Regions from separate parts of the Serratia sp. PL7 genome, predicted to be linked through region 2. Evidence: riboswitches for the same ligand, from Rfam matches in the RefSeq annotation. Region 2 holds a riboswitch; the other holds the start of a gene.

Region 1 (3,471 bases), on a different contig from region 2:
CCACTGCAAGGATGAAGCGGAATTGGTGGAACGCGGCATGAAGCTGGTGGCGGATTTCGAGCTGTCGGCGCTGCTGGTTACCCGTTCAGAACACGGCATGACGCTGTTGCAGCCGGGCGTTGAACCGCTGCACTTGCCGACCCAGGCGCAGGAAGTGTTTGATGTGACCGGCGCCGGCGACACCGTGATCGGTGTGCTGGCCGCCTCGCTGGCCGCCGGTAACTCGCTGGAAGAGTCCTGTTTCCTGGCCAACGCTGCCGCCGGCGTGGTGGTGGGCAAGCTCGGTACCTCCACCGTGTCACCGATCGAGCTGGAAAACGCGGTGCGTGGCCGCGCCGAAACCGGTTTTGGCGTGATGACCGAAGCGCAGTTGAAGCATGCCGTCGCGCAGGCGCGTCAGCGCGGCGAAAAAGTGGTGATGACCAACGGCATCTTCGACATTTTGCATGCCGGCCACGTCTCTTATCTGGCCAACGCCCGCAAGCTGGGCGATCGCCTGATCGTGGCGGTGAACAGCGATGCGTCGACCAAGCGCCTGAAAGGGGAAACACGCCCGGTCAACGCGCTGGAGAACCGCATGATTGTACTGGGCGCGCTGGAAGCGGTGGATTGGGTGGTGCCGTTCGAAGAGGACACGCCGCAGCGCTTGATCGCCGACATTCTGCCGGATCTGCTGGTGAAAGGCGGCGATTACAAACCGGAAGAGATTGCCGGCAGTGCGGAAGTGTGGGCCAACGGCGGCGATGTCAAAGTGTTGAACTTTGAAGACGGCCTGTCGACCACCAACATCATCAAAGCGATTAAAGACGGGCGCGGCTAACGCCGGGTAATCTAAAGAACAAGGGCGCGCGGTTCATACAGGTGCGCGCCCTTGGCGGGAATTATTCGTCTTCCTGCTTGGCTGCCGGCGCCGTGCTCAGTTTGCTTTCCAGCTCGGCCATGCGCTGTTCCAACAGCGCCAGCTTCTCGCGGGTGCGCAACAGCACCTGAGTCTGCACGTCGAACTCTTCGCGGTTAACCAAATCCAGGCGGGTCAACTGCGATTGCAGGACCTGACGGATTTTTTTCTCAACGTCTTCCCCGAATTCACGAACGCCTTTAGGCATGGACTCATGAACCTGGCGTGCGATTTGTTCGATTTTTTTCGGGTCAATCATGGCGTATCCCTTTCAGAGTTTAATAGCTGCCGCTTAGTGTAATGCGAGTTGCCCGCCGGATAAACACCATTAAGCGCATTCGCCGCGCGTGGCCGAATTGTGCTTTTGCCAATTGCCCTGTCTATCCATTAGCGTTATAGTCATCTTGCTTATTCTCAGGGCGGGGTGAAAGTCCCCACCGGCGGTAAATCACCTTCTACGGTGAAAGCCCGCGAGCGCTCAGCCAGCCTGTAAAGGCCGGTTAGAGGTCAGCAGATCCGGTGTAATTCCGGGGCCGACGGTTATAGTCCGGATGGGAGAGAGTAACGGTATCTGCCGGGCATGCGCCCGCTTGCGTTATTTTTTTAGCTATTGCTAGCTACTCCTCAAGATCGCCCTGGTTCTGGTAATCCATAATTTTTAATGAGGTTTTTTACCATGAATCAGACGCTACTTTCAGACTTCGGCACGCCGACAGAACGCGTTGAACGCGCGATTGACGCACTGCGCAACGGGCGCGGCGTAATGGTGCTCGATGATGAAAATCGTGAAAACGAAGGTGACATGATCTTCGCCGCGGAAACCATGACCGTTGAGCAGATGGCGCTGACCATTCGCCACGGCAGCGGTATCGTGTGCCTGTGCATCACCGAAGAACGCCGTCAGCAGCTTGAGCTGCCGATGATGGTGACCAACAACTCCAGCCAGTTCCAGACCGCCTTCACCGTGACCATCGAAGCGGCGCAGGGCGTGACCACCGGGGTTTCCGCTTCCGATCGCCTGACCACCATCCGCGCGGCGGTGGCAGACAGCGCCAAGCCGAGCGACCTGAACCGTCCGGGCCACGTGTTCCCGCTGCGTGCGCAGCCGGGCGGCGTGCTGAGCCGTCGCGGCCACACCGAAGCGACCATCGATCTGGTCTCCATGGCCGGTTTCAAACCTGCCGGCGTGCTGTGTGAACTGACCAACGACGATGGCAGCATGGCGCATGCACCGGAAGTGATTACCTTCGCCAAACAGCACGACATGGTAGTGCTGACCATCGAAGATCTGGTGGCCTACCGCCAGGCGCACGAGAAAAAAGCCAGCTGATAGCCGGCCGCTTTCAACGATAAAAAAGCCGCGTTACGCGGCTTTTTTTGTGGCTACCGTTTTGACAGGCGTTCGCCGATGCGGCTGGCGTAATTCATCACGTGGAAGGTGTAGTTCTCCTCAACCGTACCCTGGAACAGATGCGCCCAGGGGCCGATGGCGTAGATGCCGAGATCTTCCCCGCCGTGCGTCTCGCTTTTCAGCGGCACCAGTGCCGGCTGAATAAAGTCGGGCGCGGTGGTTTGCTCCATGGTCAATGCCGGGCGCTCGGCCAGCGGGATTGTGCCGCCGGGGCCGTTGGCGAAACCGAGGGTGGTGTAGGGCTTGCCGTCGCTGCCCAGCCGAGGTTTACCGTCGACGCCGACGGAAATGCCGAGGATAGGATTGCCGCGCTTGGCATAGCCGGCGATGGTCAGCGTGTGGCTGTGATCGCCGGTCACGATCACCAGCGTTTCGTCCAGGTTGACCTTGCCGACGATGGTTTTCACCGCCTCGTTCAGGGCGACCGCGTCGCTCAGCGTACGGTAGGCGTTACCGTTGTGGCTGCCGTGATCGATGCGTCCACCCTCCACCAGCAGCAGGTAGCCTTCGGGGTTCTTGGCCAGAATATCGATGGCCTTGCCGGTCATCTCTGCCAGTGAAGGTTCTCCCGCCGCGTCTTGCCGTCGATCGTGCTCGAAGTTCATGTGTGATGGCTCGAACAGGGCCAACAGGTGGTCGACCTTACCCGGCTCGATTTTATCGAACTGTGCCTGATTCCATACGTATTGCCCACGCTCGCCGTAGCGCTGCAGCCAGGCCTGCGTCAGGTCGCGGCCATCCTTTCTGGCGCCTGTTTTGCCGGGATATTCCGGATCGCTCACGCTGTCGGGCAGGAAGTTGGCGCGCCCACCGCCCATCGCCACGTTCAGGCCGTTGCCGTATTTCATTTCCACCAGCTGGCGCGCGATGTCGCGGCAGCCTGCGGCCAGGGCGTCCGCCGGCATTTTGGCGTCAGACTCCCAGTCGCGGTTGGCGATATGGGCATAGGTGGCGCCCGGCGTGGCGTGGGTAATGGTCGCGGTTGTCACGGCGCCGGTGGCCATGCCGAGCGTTGCGGCCATCTCCCAGAGCGTGGTGACGGCCTTGGTTTGCTGATCCTCGCAATTGTTGAGGGTGGCCGTATGGTTGAGGCCCATCAGATCGTTGATGGTTTTGACGCCGGTGGTCATTGCCACCGCGCTGGGCGCGGAGTCGGTGATTT
Region 2 (3,471 bases):
GTACTGGTTGAATGACTCCGCCCAAGGATACGGGCTGGTGTCCCCCTGCCATTTCACCATGCGCAGGTTATGCACCACGTTGCCGCTGGCCACGATCATTATCCCCTGATCGCGCAGCGCCGCCAGCTTACGGCCCAGCTCAAAGTGGTATTCCGCTGGCTGAGTCCCATCGATGCTCAGTTGCACCACCGGGATATCGGCTTGCGGGTACATCTTGATCAGCACGCCCCAACTGCCGTGATCCAAACCCCATTCGCTGGTATCGGCAATCACCTGCGCCGGCGCCAACAGGCTTTGCAGCTCTGCCGCCAGCTCTGGTGAACCCGGTGCCGGATACTGTGTATCAAACAGCGCCTGCGGGAAGCCGCCAAAATCGTGAATGGTTTTTGGGTGTTCCATCGCCGTCACTGCCGTCCCACGAGTGTACCAGTGGGCAGACACAGCAACGATTGCCTTTGGCCGTGGTAATTGCTCACCCAACGCACGCCAGGCCTGGGTATAGCGGTTTTCTTCCAGCACGTTCATCGGGCTTCCGTGGCCAAGAAAGAGTGCAGGCATACGAGAGGTGGTCATAAAATATCCTTGGTTAGCGTGACAAGTGTTCTGCTGACTACATTACGCTGTTTGCCTTACCAAGGCAGCCGGATAACCCTGATGGTGATCTTCAAGAAATTTGAATGGCAGGAACGATTGAAACCATCAGCCAAATCCACTCGATTTATGGCTTGGCTCTGTTAGTATCAGAAACTGATAAATATTATTAGCATACAAGGAGAATGCATGTCTGTACCGCTGATCCTGACCTTGTTAGCCGGAGGCGCTACCTTTGTCGGTGCCCTGCTCGGCATTATTGGCCAGAAGCCCTCCAACCGCCTGCTGGCGTTTGCGCTCGGCTTTGCCGCAGGGATTATGCTGTTAATTTCATTGATGGAAATGCTGCCCGCTGCGCTGCACACCGTCGGCATGTCGCCCATGCTTGGCTACGGCATGTTTATGCTCGGGCTGTTAGGCTACTTTGCGCTGGATCGCATGCTGCCACACCAGCACCCACAAGACCTGGTGCAAAAACCCATCAAGCCCCATAACCTTAAACGCACCGCCATGCTGCTGACGCTTGGCATCAGCCTGCACAATTTCCCGGAAGGGATTGCCACCTTTGTCACCGCCAGCGCCGATCTGGAACTGGGGATGGGCATTGCGCTCGCGGTCGCCATCCACAATATTCCAGAAGGGTTGGCAGTCGCCGGGCCGGTATATGCGGCAACCGGCTCTAAAACCAAAGCGCTACTGTGGTCTGGGATCTCCGGAATGGCAGAAATTCTGGGTGGCGTGCTGGCCTTCCTGGTGCTCGGCCCGATGGTTTCACCGGTAGTGATGGCGTCGATTATGGCTGCGGTGGCCGGGATTATGGTGGCACTGTCGGTAGATGAACTGATGCCATTGGCCAAAGAGATCGACCCACACAATAATCCAAGCTACGGCGTGCTGTGCGGCATGGCGGTGATGGGGTTTAGCCTGACGCTGTTGCAAAGCGGCGGTATCGGCTAAAGAATTTTAAGCACAAAAAAGCCGCTTCATCAGCGGCTTTTTCACTTCAGTCAGCAACTCAGCTGGCTTTCTTTTCGCGTGACTGGCGATAGGCCACCAGATCTTCGATAGTCAGCACCACCATGTCATGCTGCTTGGCAAAGGTGATCACTTCTGGCGCATGCGCCATGCTGCCGTCATCGTTAGTCAACTCGCACAGTACGCCAGCGGGTTTGAAACCGGCCATTGAAACCAGATCGATGGTCGCTTCGGTGTGGCCACGGCGGTTCAATACGCCACCAGGCTGAGCACGCAGCGGGAACACATGGCCTGGGCGGTTCAGATCGCTTGGCTTGGCACCGTCTGCAATGGCTGCACGGATAGTCGTCAGGCGATCGCTAGCCGATACGCCAGTGGTCACGCCCTGCGCCGCTTCAATCGTCACGGTAAAGGCGGTCTGGAACTGACTGGAGTTGTTGGTGACCATCATCGGCAGCTCAAGCTGCTGGCGGCGATCTTCAGTGATACACAGGCAAACAATGCCGCTACCGTGGCGAATGGTCAGCGCCATCTGTTCAACGGTCATGGTTTCTGCGGCGAAGATCATGTCACCTTCGTTTTCACGGTTTTCATCATCAAGCACCATTACACCGCGGCCGTTGCGCAATGCATCAAGAGCGCGTTCAACGCGTTCTTCCGGCGTGCCGAAATCTGAAAGTAGAGTCTGATTCATGGTAAAAAACCTCATTAAAATTATGGATTACCAGAACCAGGGCGATCTTGAGGAGTGGCTATGCCAATAGCCAAAAAAATAACGCAAGCGGGGCATACGCCCGACAGGTGTCGTTACTCTCTCCCATCCGGACTATAACCGTCGGCCCCGGAATTACACCGGATCTGCTGACCTCTAACCCACTCCTGAGAGATAGGTTGAGCGCTCGCGGGCTTTCACCGTGAATGGTGATTTACCGCCGGTGGGGACTTGCACCCCGCCCTGAGAATAAGCATCTCGACTATAACCCCATCGCTTTAGTGTTTCAAGCCATCCGGTCGCGTAATGAGGGATCGCGCAGCAAATACGGTAATAGTTTATCCGGCGAGCAACTCGCATTACACTAAGCATCAGCCACCAAATATCAGAAAGGGAAACGCCATGATTGACCCGAAAAAAATTGAACAGATCGCACGCCAGGTCCAAGAGTCGATGCCTAAAGGCGTACGTGAATTCGGGGAAGACGTTGAGAAAAAAATCCGTCAGGTACTGCAAGCGCAGTTGACCCGTCTGGATCTGGTTAACCGCGAAGAATTTGACGTGCAGACCCAGGTCCTGCTGCGCACCCGTGAAAAGCTGGCATTGCTGGAACAGCGTCTGACCGAACTGGAAGGCAAGCTGAATACCGCGCCGGTAGCCAAGCCAGCAGACGAATAAGTTGTTGTAAGGGGCGCACCAGTGCGCCCTTATTGCTTGGAGACCACTGCCTGCGTTTTACGCGGCAGCACCAACCAGATCAGCACCAACATCGCCAACGCATACAGGCTTTTCCAGCCGATAATCACCAGTAATAACAAGCACAACGCGGAGCCAACGATCGCCATCAACCGCGAACGCCCCTGCAAGATCCGCCAACCCGCCAACATACACAGCAGATAAATCAGCACGAAAATGCCATTGGCGTATACCAGCAGCGTATCCAGTGGCAGCTTCAGGGTATAGATCAGTAAAGTGAACAGCAGACAGCAACCGACCACCGCGCTCAATGCATTGACCGGCACCTGGCCCGCGGAGAGTTTGGCTAAACCGCTAGCAGGCTTTTCCTGGGCCTGAGACCAGACCAGGCGGGCAAAGCTCTGGGTGTAGATATTCACGCTGGCAAAACAGGCCAGATAGCCGATGATGCAGGCAATCCACAGCGCATGTTCGCCAAACAGTTGCACCACGATCCC

Evidence for each region. Region 2 has a riboswitch for FMN ahead of ribB (3,4-dihydroxy-2-butanone-4-phosphate synthase). Riboswitches for the same ligand answer to the same signal wherever they lie in the genome.
Region 1: another riboswitch for FMN. It lies ahead of ribB (3,4-dihydroxy-2-butanone-4-phosphate synthase); the one in region 2 lies ahead of ribB (3,4-dihydroxy-2-butanone-4-phosphate synthase).

The regions. Positions count from the first base shown of each region.
Region 1 covers NZ_CAMFLB010000003.1:166,661-170,131, reverse strand. The annotation lists gene hldE (bifunctional D-glycero-beta-D-manno-heptose-7-phosphate kinase/D-glycero-beta-D-manno-heptose 1-phosphate adenylyltransferase HldE) at 1-820, shown strand, start outside; gene ubiK (ubiquinone biosynthesis accessory factor UbiK) at 882-1,157, opposite strand; FMN riboswitch at 1,305-1,465, shown strand; gene ribB (3,4-dihydroxy-2-butanone-4-phosphate synthase) at 1,575-2,228, shown strand; gene N6G83_RS18870 (alkaline phosphatase) at 2,282-3,471, opposite strand, start outside.
Region 2 covers NZ_CAMFLB010000022.1:80,554-84,024, reverse strand. The annotation lists gene ygiD (4,5-DOPA dioxygenase extradiol) at 1-573, opposite strand, end outside; gene zupT (zinc transporter ZupT) at 781-1,548, shown strand; gene ribB (3,4-dihydroxy-2-butanone-4-phosphate synthase) at 1,607-2,260, opposite strand; FMN riboswitch at 2,372-2,533, opposite strand; gene ubiK (ubiquinone biosynthesis accessory factor UbiK) at 2,681-2,956, shown strand; gene yjeH (L-methionine/branched-chain amino acid transporter) at 2,986-3,471, opposite strand, start outside.